Regions from separate parts of the Pseudomonas sp. 1121_17 genome, predicted to be linked through region 1. Evidence: predicted binding sites of a transcription regulator. Region 1 holds the regulator's gene; the other holds the start of a gene.

Region 1 (7,930 bases):
GTCGACCAGCAGTTGCAAGCCCTTGCGCGCATACGGATCAGGCTCGCCGTCAGCCACGCCTTCCAGGCCGAGCAGGCCCTCCTTGCGTGCGGTCAGGCTCCAATTGACTACCCGATCGATACCACCGGCCAGGTCGACCCGCGGCGGGAAGATGATCCAGCGAGCGATCTGCAGCGCACGCTTGAACGACGGCAGCGGTGCCTGCAGCATGGCCGCGCCGAGGGTGCCGCCGAGCACGATCAACGCAGCTGGCGCGTTGAGCAGCGCACCGACATGCCCGCCCTCGAGGAAGTTGCCGCCGACAATGGCGACGAAAGCGAGGATCAGGCCGATCAGGCTGAGTACGTCCATCAGACGCAGGCCTCGACCAGGTGCTTGCCGATATCGTCAAGACTGTACACCGCGTCGGCCAGGTTGGCCTTGACGATGGCCATGGGCATGCCATAGATCACGCAACTGGCTTCGTCCTGCGCCCACACCGTGCTACCGCCCTGCTTGAGCAGGCGCGCACCTTCACGGCCATCCGCGCCCATGCCGGTAAGTACTACCGACAGGACCTTGTCACCGTAGGACTTGGCCGCCGAGCCGAAGGTGATATCCACACATGGCTTGTAGTTGAGGCGCTCATCGCCCGGCAGGATTTTCACCATGCCGCGGCCATCGACCATCATCTGCTTGCCGCCAGGCGCTAGCAGCGCCAGACCTGGGCGCAGCATGTCGCCGTCTTCGGCTTCCTTGACGTTGATCCGGCAGAGCTTGTCGAGGCGTTCGGCAAAGGCCTTGGTGAACGCCGCGGGCATGTGCTGGATCAACACGATCGGTGCCGGGAAGTTGGCGGGCAGTTGCGTCAGGACACGCTGCAGCGCAACCGGGCCACCGGTCGAGGTGCCGATCGCAACCAGCTTGTAGGGCTTGCGCTTGGGCGCCGGCGAATGCGCCGCAGCAGGCGCTGCCGGGCTACGCACGGGAGCAGGCGTCGGAGTGCGCGGTGCAGGTGTGTGGCCAAGGCTGCTGGCCGGTGCAGGGCTGCTCGCAGCTGGCGCGGGCGCCGGTGCGGCATAGCTGCTCAAGCGGCGGTTGCTGCGCGAGATGGTATGTACCTTCTCGCAGAGCATCTGTTTAACCTTTTCTGGGTTACGCGAAATGTCTTCGAAGTTTTTCGGCAGGTAGTCGACCGCCCCGGCATCCAGCGCGTCGAGGGTTACCCGGGCGCCTTCATGGGTCAGCGACGAGAACATCAACACCGGCGTCGGGCAGCGCTGCATGATGTGCCGCACCGCGGTGATGCCGTCCATCATGGGCATTTCATAGTCCATGGTGATGACATCGGGCTTGAGCGACAGCGCCTGGTCGATTGCTTCCTTGCCATTGGTCGCGGTACCCACAACCTGGATCGTCGGGTCGGACGAGAGAATTTCCGAAACGCGCCGGCGGAAGAAACCGGAATCATCCACCACCAGGACCTTGACTGCCATAAACACTCCATTAGATGCCGCAACCGCGAGGCTGCGCCACCGAAAATCAATAACGCTTGGCGGCGTAACGCTTGAGCATGCTCGGGACGTCGAGGATCAACGCAATCCGGCCATCGCCAGTGATCGTCGCGCCAGACATGCCCGGGGTGCCCTGCAGCATCTTGCCCAACGGCTTGATCACCACCTCTTCCTGGCCGACCAGCTGGTCGACCACAAAGCCGATGCGCTGGGTGCCGACCGAGAGGATCACCACATGGCCCTCGTGCTGCTCTTCATGCACCTGGCCCTGGACCAGCCAGCGCTTGAGGTAGAACAGCGGCAGCGCCTTGTCGCGGACGATGACCACTTCCTGGCCGTCGACGACATTGGTGCGCGACAGGTCGAGGTGGAAGATCTCGTTGACGTTGACCAGCGGGAAGGCAAACGCCTGGTTGGCCAGCATCACCATCAGGGTCGGCATGATCGCCAGGGTCAGCGGCACCTTGATGACGATCTTCGAACCCTGGCCCTTGGCCGAGTAGATGTTGATCGAGCCGTTGAGCTGGGAAATCTTGGTTTTCACCACGTCCATGCCGACGCCGCGGCCGGACACGTCGGAAATCTCGGTCTTGGTAGAGAAGCCCGGGGCAAAGATCAGGTTGTAGCAGTCCGATTCGCTCAGGCGCTCGGCGGCGTCCTTGTCCATCAGGCCTTTTTCCACGGCCTTGGCCCGCAGCACGTTGGGGTCCATGCCTTTGCCGTCGTCCGAGATCGACAGCAGGATATGGTCGCCTTCCTGTTCTGCCGAAAGCACCACCTTGCCGGTGCGAGCCTTGCCTGAGGCGTCGCGCTCGTCGGGCATTTCGATGCCGTGGTCGACCGCGTTGCGCACCAAGTGGACCAGCGGGTCTGCCAGAGCCTCGACGAGGTTCTTGTCGAGGTCGGTTTCTTCGCCGACCAGCTCCAGGTTGATTTCCTTCTTGAGCTGGCGGGCAAGGTCGCGAACCAGCCGCGGGAACCGCCCGAAGACTTTCTTGATCGGCTGCATGCGGGTCTTCATTACCGCAGTCTGCAGGTCTGCGGTGACCACATCGAGGTTGGACACAGCCTTGGACATGGCTTCGTCGCCGCTGTTCAGGCCCAGGCGCACCAGCCGGTTACGCACCAGCACCAGCTCGCCAACCATATTCATGATCTCGTCCAGCCGCGCGGTATCGACGCGTACAGTCGTCTCGGCTTCGCTGGCGTGCTTCTCTGCGGGTGCAGCTGGCGCAGGCTTGGCAGCTGCCGGTGCTGGCGCAGCAGGCTTGGGCGCAGCTTTTACCTCAGCCTTGGCTGCTACCGGAGCAACGGCCACAGCAGCCGCTTCGGCGGCATCGGTCGAGAACTTACCTTTGCCGTGCAGCTCATCGAGCAGCGCTTCGAACTCGTGCTCGCTGATTTCGTCGCCGCTGGCAGCCGGCGCGGGGCTGGCTGCTGCCGCGGCAACCGCAGCAGTCGGCAGCGCATCTGCAGCAAAGGTACCCTTGCCATGCAACTGGTCGAGCAATGCTTCGAATTCGTCATCGGTAATCTCGTCACCGGCCGGCGCTGGCGCGACAGCCTCGGGAGCGACCGTGGCCGCCTCGACCGAGAACTGGCCCTTGCCGTGCAGTTGATCGAGCAGAGATTCGAATTCGGCGTCGGTGATTTCATCCGACTCGGCGCTGGCCGCGCCGTGCTGCGGCTGTTCGGCAGCCTCGGCCTCGGCCTTGACCGCATCGAGCGAGTCGAGCAGTTGTTCGAACTCGGTGTCGGTGATGTCTTCCTCGACCACCGCTGGCTCAGGCTCGACCACCGCAGCAGGCGCGGGCGCCGCACCCGGCTCGGCCAGACGCGACAGCGCTGCCAGCAACTCGCGGGAAGCCGGGGTCACCTCGGTGCGTTCGCGCACCTGGCCGAACATGCTGTTGACCGAATCCAGCGCTTCCAGAACCACGTCCATCAGCTCGGCGTCGACCCTGCGCTCACCTTTGCGCAGGATGTCGAAGACGTTCTCGGCAATGTGGCAGCACTCCACCAGCTCATTGAGCTGGAGGAAGCCGGCGCCCCCTTTTACAGTGTGAAAACCGCGGAAAATCGCATTGAGCAGGTCGGCATCATCCGGTCGGCTTTCCAGCTCGACCAATTGCTCGGACAACAACTCAAGAATTTCCCCGGCTTCTACCAGGAAATCCTGAAGGATTTCTTCATCGGCGCCGAAGCTCATTAAACGTGCTCCCTAAAAACCAAGGCTGGACAGCAGATCGTCGACATCGTCCTGACCGGACACAACGTCTTCACGCTTATCGGCATGAATCTGCGGACCTTCACCCCGAGTCGGATGTTTTTCTTGATCTTTTTCAGCGCGCAACTGATCGTGGTCATGTTCGATACCAGCAAAGCGGTCGACCTGACTGGCCATCAGCACGAGCTTGAGCAGATTGCTTTCAACTTCGGTGACCAACGCGGTGACGCGTTTGATCACCTGGCCGGTCAGGTCCTGATAGTCCTGAGCCAGCAAGATATCGTTGAGGTGCCCGGACACCTTGCGGTTGCCCTCGGCACTGTGCGTCAGGAAACTGTCGACCCGTTTGACCAGATCGCGAAACTCCGGCGCGGCTACTTCACGGCGCATGAAGCGCTGCCAGTCAGTGCTCAGCGCCTGGGCCTCACCGGCGAGGTCGTTGAGTACCGGGGTGCTCGCTTCGACCAGGTCCATGGTGCGGTTGGCGGCGCCCTCGGTCAGTTTGACCACGTAGGACAAACGCTCGGTGGCATCGGTGATCTGCGAGACTTCCTCGGCCTGCGGCATTGCCGGGTCGATCTGGAAACTGACGATCGCACTGTGCAGCTCGCGGGTCAGTTTGCCGACTTCCTGGTAAAGGCCACGGTCGCGTGTCTGGTTGAGCTGATGAATCAGCTGCACCGCATCGCCGAACCGGCCGCGCTCAAGGCTCTCGACCAGTTCCTGAGCGTGCTTCTTCAGGGTGTTTTCAAACTCACCCAAAGAGTTGTTGTTAGAGTCCATGGCGCCCCCTGGCGTGATTTAGCTATTCACGCGTTCGAAGATCTTTTCGATCTTCTCTTTGAGCACCTGGGCGGTGAACGGCTTGACCACGTAACCATTGACGCCGGCCTGGGCCGCTTCGATGATCTGATCACGCTTGGCTTCGGCAGTTACCATCAGCACCGGCAGCGTCTTCAGACGTTCATCGGCACGCACTTTGCGCAGCAGGTCGATGCCGGACATGCCGGGCATGTTCCAGTCGGTGACGAGGAAGTCAAAGTGGCCGCTTTCGAGCATCGGCATGGCGGTCAGGCCATCGTCGGCTTCCTGGGTATTGGTGAAGCCCAGATCACGCAAGAGGTTCTTGATGATCCGCCGCATCGTCGAAAAGTCGTCAACGATGAGGATTTTCATGTCTTTGTTCAATTAGACCTCCAAGCAGTCTTAAACGCGCTCGGCCCCGAGCGCGCATTCAATCAATTCGGTACACCGTCAAAACGACTGCAGCGACCCCGGTTTCAACGCGCTCGCCATTCACCCAGCCGGCTGCGCAGACGTGCCGCGCATTGGCTGTGCAACTGGCTGACACGCGACTCGCTGACCCCCAGCACCTCACCGATTTCTTTGAGGTTGAGTTCTTCGTCGTAGTACAGCGCCAGCACCAACCGCTCGCGTTCCGGCAGGTTGGCGATCGCATCGGTCAACGCCGACTGGAAGCGTTCTTCTTCCAGATCACGCAACGGTTCGACCTGCGCACTGGCGCCATCCTCGTGCAGACCTTCATGTTCGCCGTCCTGCAACAGGTCGTCGAAACTGAACAGTCGGCTGCCCAGGGTATCGTTCAGAATCCCGTAATAATCATCGAGACCTAATTGGAGTTCGGCAGCAACCTCGTGATCTTTAGCGTCGCGACCGGTTCTTGCTTCAACAGCGCGCATCGCGTCGCTGACCATACGGGTATTGCGGTGCACCGAACGCGGCGCCCAGTCACCCTTGCGGACCTCGTCGAGCATGGCGCCACGGATGCGGATACCGGCGTAGGTTTCAAAGCTGGCACCCTTGCTGGCATCGTATTTGTTGGAAACTTCGAGCAGGCCGATCATGCCGGCCTGGATCAGATCCTCGACCTGCACGTTGGCCGGCAAGCGCGCCAGCAGGTGGTAAGCGATGCGCTTGACCAGCGGCGCGTAACGCTCGACCAACTCGTACTGGGCGTCCTTGGAAGCCTTGCTGTACATCTGAAAACCGCTTGCACTCATAGCACTGGTCCCGCACTGGTGGGCTGCACCAGGCGCTCGACGAAGAACTCCAGATGCCCACGAGGGTTGGCAGGCAGCGGCCAGCTATCGACCTTCTGCGCGATGGCCTTGAACGCCAGCGCACACTTGGAGCGAGGGAAGGCTTCGTAGACTGCACGCTGCTTCTGCACCGCCTTGCGCACGCATTCGTCGTACGGCACGGCGCCGACGTATTGTAGGGCGACGTCAAGGAAGCGGTCTGTGACCTTGGTCAACTTGGCGAACAGGTTGCGCCCTTCCTGCGGGCTCTGGGCCATGTTGGCAAGGACGCGGAAACGGTTCATGCCATAGTCGCGATTGAGCAGTTTGATCAGCGCGTAGGCGTCGGTGATCGAGGTCGGCTCGTCGCACACCACCAGCAGCACTTCCTGCGCGGCGCGGACAAAGCTCACTACCGAATCGCCGATACCGGCAGCGGTGTCGATGACCAGCACGTCGAGGTTGTCGCCAATCTCGCTGAAGGCCTGGATCAGCCCGGCGTGTTGCGCCGGCTGCAGGTGGACCATGCTCTGGGTGCCCGAGGCGGCCGGCACGATGCGTACCCCACCAGGCCCCTGCAAGAGCACGTCGCGCAACTCGCAGCGGCCTTCGATGACGTCGGCCAGGGTGTGCTTGGGCGTCAGCCCCAGCAGCACGTCGACGTTGGCCAGACCCAGATCGGCGTCCAGCAACATGACCCGGCGGCCGAGTTCGGCCAACGCCAGGGACAGGTTGACTGAAACGTTGGTCTTGCCGACGCCACCTTTGCCACCGGTCACGGCGATAACCTGTACGGGATGCATGCTACCCATATTTGTTCTTTACCTTGTCGCGCTTGAACCGAGGCCACATGGAGGGCTGTGATTGAAGCCCTTGCTGTAGGTACTTTGCATTGTGTTCATCCTCAACCCACGCGTTTGCCGGAGTTGTGGTACAGATCAGCGAACATATCGGCCATGGCCTCTTCGCTGGGGTCTTCCTGCATTTGCACGCTGACGGCGCGGCTGACCAGTTGGTGCTTGCGCGGCAGGTGCAGGTCGTCAGGAATACGCGGGCCGTCGGTAAGATAGGCCACGGGCAGTTCATGACTGATCGCCAGGCTCAGTACTTCACCGAGACAAGCGGTTTCATCAAGCTTGGTCAGGATGCAGCCAGCCAGGCCACAGCGCTTGTAGCTGTGATAAGCGGCGGTCAGCACCTGTTTCTGGCTGGTGGTTGCCAGGACCAGATAATTCTTCGAAGCGATACCGCGCCCGGCGAGCGTCTCCAGCTGCATGCGCAGGGCCGGATCACTGGCCTGCAGGCCGGCGGTATCGATCAGCACCACACGCTTGCGCAGCAGCGGCTCCAGGGCCTGGGCGAGGGACTCGCCCGGGTCGACGTAGGTCACCGACACGTTGAGGATGCGGCCCAGGGTCTTGAGTTGCTCCTGAGCGCCGATACGGAAGCTGTCCATGCTCACCAGCGCCAGGTTCTGCGCGCCGTACTTGAGCACATAACGCGCTGCCAGCTTGGCCAGGGTGGTGGTCTTGCCCATGCCGGCCGGGCCAACCATGGCAATTACCCCGCCCTCCTCGATCGGTTCGATCTCGGGTACATCGATCATTCGCGCCAGGTGCGCGAGGATCATCCGCCAGGCTTGCCGCGGCTCGTCGATTTCGCCGGTCAGGTCGAGCAGTTCACGGGCCAGCGCACCGGTCAGGCCAACACGCTGCAGGCGCCGCCAGAGGTTGGCCTGCAGCGGTTTGCTGCCCTGCAACTGGCTCCAGGCAAGCGAGCCGAGCTGTACTTCGAGCAGTTCACGCAGGCCGGACAGCTCCGAGCGCATGGCATCGAACAGGCGCGGATCAACCGGCGCCACTGCCGGCGCAGCCGGGGCGGCGGGCTGTTCGACGTGCGGCTCGACCAATGGCTCGGAAGCGGTCAGCGAGAGGCCGGCAAACAACTGACGGTTGCCGTCATCGGCATCGCTGCGGCTGCTCAGTTCGGCCTGGGCGGTAGCGATGCGCGACTGGGTCTTGCGCAGCTCGTCTTCAAGCTCAGGGTTGGGCACCCGCGGCGCCAGCGCCGACAGCTTGTAGTCCAGTGCAGCGGTCAGCTCAACGCCGCCGGCAATGCGCCGGTTACCGATGATAGCGGCATCGGAGCCAAGCTCATCGCGGACCAGCTTC
Region 2 (7,930 bases), on a different contig from region 1:
ACGGCGCGCCTGTATCCGGTTGCCAATACACCCGAGGCGATCTACGCCCTGGGCGTCGACGGGCTAAGCGCCTACATCCGCACCATCGGCCTGTACAACAGCAAGGCGAAAAACGTCATCGAAACCTGCAGGCTGCTGATTGAGCTGCATGGCAGCGTGGTCCCCGACAACCGCGAAGCACTCGAGGCGCTGCCAGGCGTGGGCCGCAAGACCGCCAACGTGGTGCTCAATACGGCGTTCAGGCAACCCGCCATGGCCGTCGACACGCATATTTTCCGCGTCAGCAACCGCACCGGGATCGCCCCTGGCAAGACCGTGCTGGAAGTGGAAAAAAAGCTGATGCGCTTCGTTCCCAAGGATTACCTGCTCGATGCTCATCACTGGCTGATCCTCCATGGTCGCTACGTATGCCAGGCGCGCAAGCCGCGCTGCGGCAGCTGCCGCATCGAGGATTTGTGCGAATACCGACTAAAAACCTCGGACGATTGAGCCAATAGCCAGAACACCCCCTGCCTGATTGAAAAAATCTTTTTTACCAGACCAGAGATTTTCGTTATAAGGTCGGCCAATGGCCCTTGGCTTGGAGTAACTCATGAGCACTGACAAAGAAGACCTGGTGATAGATGACGATCTGGTACTGAGCACCGATGACGAGCCGGAGCCGCGGGTAGAAGTTGCCAAGACCAACTTGGACAAGCGTCGCACCATTGACAACTTGCTGGAGGAGCGACGCCTGCAGCGGCAACTCGCCGATTACGACTACGACCTGTAAAACCACGATCTGTTAACAGGTCGGCACTAAGCCTGCTCAGGCCAGCCCATGACGCTGGGCAAGCTCGATCAGATCGACCAGTGAGCGAGCATTGAGCTTGAGCAGCAGCCGGGTTTTATAGGTGCTGACGGTCTTGTTGCTGAGGAACATGCTTTCGGCGATATCCTTGTTGCTCTTGCCCCTGGCCAACTGCTGCAGCACCATCATCTCACGCGCAGAAAGGCGCTCGACCATTTCGGTCTCGGTCCCACGACTGATGGTGCTACGAGCCTTGTGCAGGGCTTGATTGGGGAAATAGCTGTAGCCCGAGAGCACCGCCTTGATTGCACTGAGCAATTCGGTCAGTTCCTGCTGCTTGCAGACATAGCCGGCAGCGCCGGCCTGCATGCAGCGCATGGAGAAATGCCCTGGCGCCTGCGACGTCAACACCAGTACCTTGCTGCTGGGGCTGGCGAGGCCGATGCGGCCAATCACCTCAAGCCCATCGAGCTTGGGTATACCGATGTCCAGGACCACGATATCTGGCAGGTAGTCCCGGGTCAGCTGCAGCGCATCTACGCCGTTGTCGGTTTCTGCCACAACGTCATAACCATGCCGCTCCATCAGCATGCGCACAGCAAGGCGAATGACTGGGTGATCATCCACGATAAGCACTTTATTCATGCGATATCCATTGATTTATTTTTTTATCCAGCCGCCACCATAACCGAGCGCAACGGCAAATAGCGCGGGGGGCGGGGCCCGTAGGACACGCAGAGATGGAACCTACGTTAATCAAGGAAATTTCCTACAAATAGGCATCTTAGGAAATCATGCCCCCTGCCCCTATTCACCAGACGGCAGCCGAGCGACATGAGCGCTATTCAAGCCAGCATCATCGCTGACGCATGCAGGATCAATCAGCCCACAAGGCAGGACTCAACATCAATGCTCTGATGACGCGGCGGCACTCTAACCAAGCGAGGAACTCGGCTACCTTTTCGGCGCACGCTGCAACGGGTAAACAAGAGCTAAATCGACGGGGGCTGCAAACATGAAAAATGAAAAAAGTCTGAGTCCTTTGACGCTCATAGCGATCTTTGCAGGCATCGTCGAGGCATCGGCGTTGGCCTCGCTGCCGTTCCTGAGCGAAGCCAGCCAGATGATCTACACATGGTTTCTGGTCGGCTTTCCATTTTTTCTCACGGTACTGTTCTTCCTGACCTTGAACTTCAATCACCAGACCCTCTACCAGCCCGCTGCACATGAAGCGGCGCAGCGGCAGCCAACAATCGAAGCGGAGCGAATGCATGGGCAGGCCTCGGCGACCATTGCGTTTTCCGGTCCGGACGCTGGTGAACTGATAGAACAGCATATCCACCGCACGCTGGCCGACCCAGAGCCGAGTCCGCGCAGCTGGACGCTGTACAACCTGCACGCGCACAAGCAGATCCATCTGGCCGTCGAGGCGCTCGCCGACACCCCTCAGTCAGTGCTGTTCGAGGTCGCTGGCGGGCAAAAAAAACCCCGGCGCTAGGCCGGGGTTGATCACGCCATCTGGCAGTCGATCACAGCAGCGAACGACCTTTGTTTGCGGCGATCCTCATACGCAGTGCGTTGAGCTTGATGAAGCCAGCCGCGTCAGCCTGATTGTATGCGCCGCCATCTTCCTCGAAGGTAGCGATGTTGGCATCGAACAACGAATCGTCGGATTTGCGGCCGACCACGGTGACGTTGCCTTTGTACAGCTTCAAGCGCACTACGCCGTTCACGTTGACCTGCGAAGCGTCGATCATCTGCTGCAGCATGATCCGCTCCGGGCTCCACCAGTAGCCGGTGTAGATCAGGCTGGCGTACTTGGGCATCAGCTCGTCTTTCAGGTGAGCCACTTCACGGTCGAGGGTGATCGACTCGATGGCGCGGTGAGCGCGCAGCATGATGGTGCCGCCAGGGGTCTCGTAGCAGCCACGCGACTTCATGCCGACGTAACGGTTCTCGACGATGTCCAGACGGCCAATGCCGTTGGCGCCGCCGATGCGGTTGAGGTCGGCCAGCACGGTAGCTGGCGACTTGTCGACGCCGTCGATGGCAACGATGTCGCCATTGCGGAAGGTCAGCTCGAGATAGGTCGCCTGGTCAGGGGCGTTCTCCGGGGAGACGCTCCACTTCCACATGTCTTCTTCGTGCTCGGTCCAGGTGTCTTCCAGCACGCCGCCTTCATAGGAGATGTGCAGCAGGTTGGCGTCCATCGAGTACGGCGACTTCTTCTTGCCGTGGCGCTCGATCGGGATGCCGTGCTTCTCGGCGTAATCCATCAGCTTCTCGCGGGACAGCAGGTCCCACTCGCGCCATGGTGCAATGACCTTGACGCCTGGCTTGAGCGCGTAGGCGCCGAGCTCGAAACGAACCTGGTCGTTGCCCTTGCCGGTCGCACCGTGGGAAATGGCGTCAGCACCAGTTTCGTTGGCGATCTCGATCAGACGTTTGGCGATCAGCGGACGCGCGATGGAAGTACCCAGCAGGTACTCGCCTTCGTAGACGGTGTTGGCGCGGAACATCGGGAACACGAAGTCACGCACGAATTCTTCGCGCAGGTCATCGATGTAGATTTCTTTCACGCCCATCGCCTGAGCCTTGGCGCGGGCCGGTTCGACCTCTTCGCCCTGGCCTAGGTCAGCGGTGAAGGTCACCACTTCGCAGTTGTAGGTGTCCTGCAGCCACTTGAGAATCACCGAAGTATCAAGGCCGCCGGAATACGCCAGTACGACCTTATTTACGTCCGCCATGCCATCACTCCACGGGGTTTACGGAAAGCCGTCGATTCTACCGGCCTCGCGGGCAAATTTACAGTGGGGCGACAGCTTCTGACGACAAAGCGACAAGAACTTTCGATACAGCGACTAACGGTCGCGGATCTGGCTGTTTACAGTTGCTTGGCCGCAGGCGCAGGGGCCACAGGAGCGCCAGCTGGGGAAGGCTCGGCCGCTTTTTCCGCCGGTTTGGCCACTGGCGTGACGCGATCCAGCTCGATGTTGACGCGACGGTTACGCGCCCGATTGGCCGCGCTGTTGTTCTTCGCCAGCGGGTAGCGCTCGCCATGGAAGCGCACGATGATCTGCGCTTCAGGCACTCCATGTGCGACCAGATACTCGGCAACCGCCAGCGCCCGGCGCCGCGAATCCTCGCGATTGGCCAGACGATTGCCGCCGTTGTCGGAATGACCATTGAGTTCGATGTGATTGACCGTCGGATCGGCCTTCAGGTAATCGAGAATCACGTCCAGCCGAGCCCGGCCATTGCTGTCCAGTTCGACCCCACGCGGGAAGGCGACCTGCGTCTGGCGAATCTGGTCGTAGTTCATCGGCAACAGCTTGCTCGCGCACAGCTGATAGTCGTTGAACGCCTTCGCGAAGCTGACGGGCAGCACTCGCACTTCCATTGCTCGACCACCCTCGCCGGCATGGTTGCGCACGACCGTGCTACGCCCATCCATCAGGCCGTTGATCAAGCGACTGGCCTGGCCTTGCGAGGACGTGAACAACACCCCGCTGCGGGCCAGGCGTACGGCACCGAGACTGACATCACTGCGCCCCGGCTGCCATGGCGCAGCGGCGGCGAGCAAGGTGGCAGAGCCGGCGCCGAGCAGGTTGGTGTCCGAGCGCAGGCGGAAGGTTGGTTGCTCGCCTGCGCGACGCACGAACTCGCCACTGCCAAAGCCGTCTATCGGCTGGACCAGGCGGCATTCGAATTGATCGCCTTCGACCGTCCAGGCGATGTTCTCCATCCGGGTCTGGAAGGTCAATGCGCCTGCCGGCAGGCTGGCAAACAAGGTGAACAGGGCTAGGTAACGCTGGCGCACGGGCGGCTCCACAAATTCTGACGGCTTACCTGCAGGCTATCGGTCGCGCGCCGGAAAACTTGATAGCCGTGCTCGACCAAGGGTTTTCCGGTAGCATTCGCACTTGAGTTCGACCCGCCTGGAATCCCCAATGTCCGACCGCCTGACCCTCCTGCGTCCCGATGACTGGCATATCCATCTGCGCGATGGTGCTGTCCTGCCCCACACCGTTGGCGACGTAGCGCGTACCTTCGCCCGCGCCATTGTCATGCCCAACACGGTTCCGCCGGTGCGCGATGCCGCCGAAGCGGGTGCCTACCGCGAGCGGATCCTTGCCGCGCGCCCAGTTGGCAGCCGCTTCGAGCCGCTGATGGTGCTGTACCTTACCGACCGTACCAGTGCCGATGACATCCGCGCGGCCAAGGCCAGTGGTTTTGTCTACGCCGCCAAGCTGTACCCGGCTGGCGCCACGACCAACTCCGATTCCGGCGTGACCAGCATCGACAAGATCTTCCCGGCCATCGAAGCCCTTGCCGAAACCGGCATGCCGCTGCTGGTGCACGGTGAAGTGACGCATGCCGATGTCGACGTATTCGACCGCGAAAAACGCTTTATCGACGAGCACATGCGCCGTCTGGTCGACCGCTTCCCGACGCTCAAGGTGGTGTTCGAACACATCACCACGGCCGATGCCGCGCAGTTTGTCAGTGAAGCACCGGCCAATGTCGGTGCGACCATTACCGCTCAGCACTTGCTGTACAACCGCAACCACATGCTGGTCGGCGGTATTCGCCCGCACTTCTATTGCCTGCCGATCCTCAAGCGCAACACCCACCAGGTGGCGCTGCTGGACGCTGCTACCAGCGGCAATCGCAAGTTCTTCCTTGGCACCGACTCGGCGCCCCACGCCCAGCACGCCAAGGAAGCCGCTTGCGGCTGCGCCGGTTGCTACACCGCGTATGCGGCGATCGAGATGTACGCCGAAGCGTTTGAACAGCGCAACGCGCTGGACAAGCTGGAAGGTTTTGCCAGCCTGCATGGCCCAGCGTTCTATGGCCTGCCAGCAAACACTGACCGGATTACTCTGGTCCGTGAAGAATGGACTGCGCCAAGCAGCCTGCCGTTTGGCGACAACCTTGTGATTCCGCTGCGCGCCGGTGAAAAACTGCGCTGGCGCCTGCTGGAGGAAAACGCGTGAGCGAAGATCTGTACGAAGACGACCAGGAAGTTTCCAGCGGTGGCCCACGCCACCCGATGGCCGAGCGCTTCCGCGGTTACCTGCCGGTTGTTATCGATGTCGAGACCGGTGGCTTCAACAGCGCTACCGATGCCCTGCTGGAGATCGCTGCGGTCACCATCGGCATGGACGAGAAGGGTTTCCTGTTCCCTGAACACACGCACTTCTTCCGCGTCGAGCCGTTTGAAGGCGCCAACATCGAGGCGGCGGCACTGGAATTCACCGGGATCAAGCTTGACCACCCACTGCGCATGGCAGTGAGTGAAGAGAGCGCGCTGACCGAAATCTTCCGCAGCGTTCGCAAGTCGCTCAAGTCCAACGGCTGCAAGCGGGCGATCCTGGTCGGCCACAACAGCAGCTTTGACCTGGGCTTCCTCAATGCTGCGGTTGCGCGCAATGACCTCAAGCGCAATCCGTTCCACCCATTCTCCAGCTTCGACACTGCTACCCTGGCCGGCCTCGCCTACGGGCAGACCGTACTGGCGCGAGCATGCCAGAGCGCCGACATCGATTTCGACGGCCGTGAGGCGCATTCGGCGCGTTATGACACCGAGAAGACTGCCGAGCTGTTCTGCGGCATCGTCAACCGCTGGAAGGATCTGGGCGGCTGGCGCGATTGATTGCAGCCAGAGAAGCGGCCTTGCATCCTGTCTCTAGGAGCGGCCTTGTGTCGCGAAAGGCCGCGTAGCGGGCCCGGCAGTTTTGCGGCGCTGTACACATCCTGGGGCCGCTACGCAGCCCTTTCCGACCGGTCCGGCGCCCCGGCAAGCCCGCTCCTACACAGGGTGCGGTGTCTGTGGGGCGCGCGGCGGACACAAAAAAACCGGCCACTTGGGCCGGTTTTTTTATGCGTGGCGATTACAGCTTGCCGGCATTCTCGCTCAGGTAAGCAGCAACGCCTTCTGGCGAAGCGTTCATGCCCTTGTCGCCTTTTTTCCAGTTGGCAGGGCAGACTTCGCCGTGCTCTTCGTGGAATTGCAGAGCGTCAACCAGACGCAGCAGCTCGTCCATGTTACGGCCCAGCGGCAGGTCGTTGATGATCTGCGAGCGGACAACGCCGTTCAGGTCGATCAGGAAGGCGCCACGGAAGGCTACGCCGCCTTCGGACTCAACGTCGTAGGCCTTGCAGATTTCGTGGGTGATGTCAGCCGCCAGGGTGTACTTGACCTGGCCGATGCCGCCGTTGTTGACCGGGGTGTTACGCCAGGCGTTGTGAGTGAAGTGCGAGTCGATCGACACGCCGATCACTTCGACGTTGCGCGCAGCGAAGTCTGGGATGCGGTTGTCCAACGCGATCAGCTCGGACGGGCAGACGAAGGTGAAGTCCAGCGGGTAGAAGAATACCAGGCCGTACTTGCCCTTGATCGCCGAAGCGAGGTTGAAGCTGTCGACGATTTCGCCGTTGCCCAGCACAGCTGGAACGGTGAAGTCGGGGGCTTGTTTACCAACGAGTACGCTCATCGTTATCTCCTGATGAAGGTGAAAAAACGTTGCCCGGCGGCAAACCCGCCAAGCATCCAGCAAAGGCTGACCATCATACACAGGTTAAGATGACAGGCCAGGTCCAACCGCCGGTCGCCCTTGCACATTTAGTTTCAGAAACCGCTTTGACAAGCATTCTCATTACTATTACTCTCCAACGCATCGACTCAACGACGATGGTCAGCCTCTATGTATGTGTGTCTTTGTGTCGGCGTCACCGACGGACAGATTCGCGATGCGATCTACGAGGGATGCTGTAGCTACAAGGAAGTCCGGGCGGCCACCAACGTGGCGAGCCAATGCGGCAAGTGCGCGTGCCTTGCCAAGCAGGTGGTGCGTGAGACGTTGACCGACCTCCAGGTCAGCCAGCAGCCCGCCCTGCCCTACCCCGTCGAATTTAATGCAGTCTGATTTCCCCCCGTATTTTTAAGAACCGGACCTTGTGTCCGGTTTTTTTATGCCTTTAATTCAATAAGTTAGCGTGCCAACGCGGTTCACAAACATTCTTATTCCGATTAAATTTCATTTATTATTCAACAACTTAGGTTTGACACTGGAAGTTGTCCGGCTCAGACTTCGGGTATTGACACACTCAACACGGCAGGAATACGGACATGAAAGG

Evidence for each region. The regulator FliA, encoded in region 1, starts transcription of late flagellar genes. The targets are predictions, from matches to a motif close to CTAAAGTTTNNNNNNNNNNNGCCGNTAA.
Region 2: the regulator FliA is predicted to act here: its motif matches at 4,647-4,674, upstream of FW789_RS20115 (flagellar protein MotY).

Annotation. Positions count from the first base shown of each region.
Region 1 is NZ_VXCX01000004.1:236,361-244,290, forward strand. It holds gene FW789_RS11225 (flagellar motor protein) at 1-351, opposite strand, end outside; gene FW789_RS11230 (protein-glutamate methylesterase/protein-glutamine glutaminase) at 351-1,475, opposite strand; gene FW789_RS11235 (chemotaxis protein CheA) at 1,522-3,702, opposite strand; gene FW789_RS11240 (protein phosphatase CheZ) at 3,715-4,503, opposite strand; gene FW789_RS11245 (chemotaxis response regulator CheY) at 4,522-4,896, opposite strand; gene fliA (RNA polymerase sigma factor FliA) at 5,001-5,741, opposite strand; gene fleN (flagellar synthesis regulator FleN) at 5,738-6,571, opposite strand; gene flhF (flagellar biosynthesis protein FlhF) at 6,664-7,930, opposite strand, start outside.
Region 2 is NZ_VXCX01000012.1:106,950-114,879, reverse strand. It holds gene nth (endonuclease III) at 1-489, shown strand, start outside; gene FW789_RS20135 (PA3496 family putative envelope integrity protein) at 593-772, shown strand; gene FW789_RS20130 (response regulator transcription factor) at 809-1,435, opposite strand; gene FW789_RS20125 (hypothetical protein) at 1,806-2,288, shown strand; gene FW789_RS20120 (argininosuccinate synthase) at 2,320-3,537, opposite strand; gene FW789_RS20115 (flagellar protein MotY) at 3,675-4,610, opposite strand; gene pyrC (dihydroorotase) at 4,741-5,787, shown strand; gene rnt (ribonuclease T) at 5,844-6,446, shown strand; gene FW789_RS20100 (peroxiredoxin) at 6,685-7,287, opposite strand; gene FW789_RS20095 (bacterioferritin-associated ferredoxin) at 7,498-7,719, shown strand; gene bfr (bacterioferritin) at 7,923-7,930, shown strand, end outside.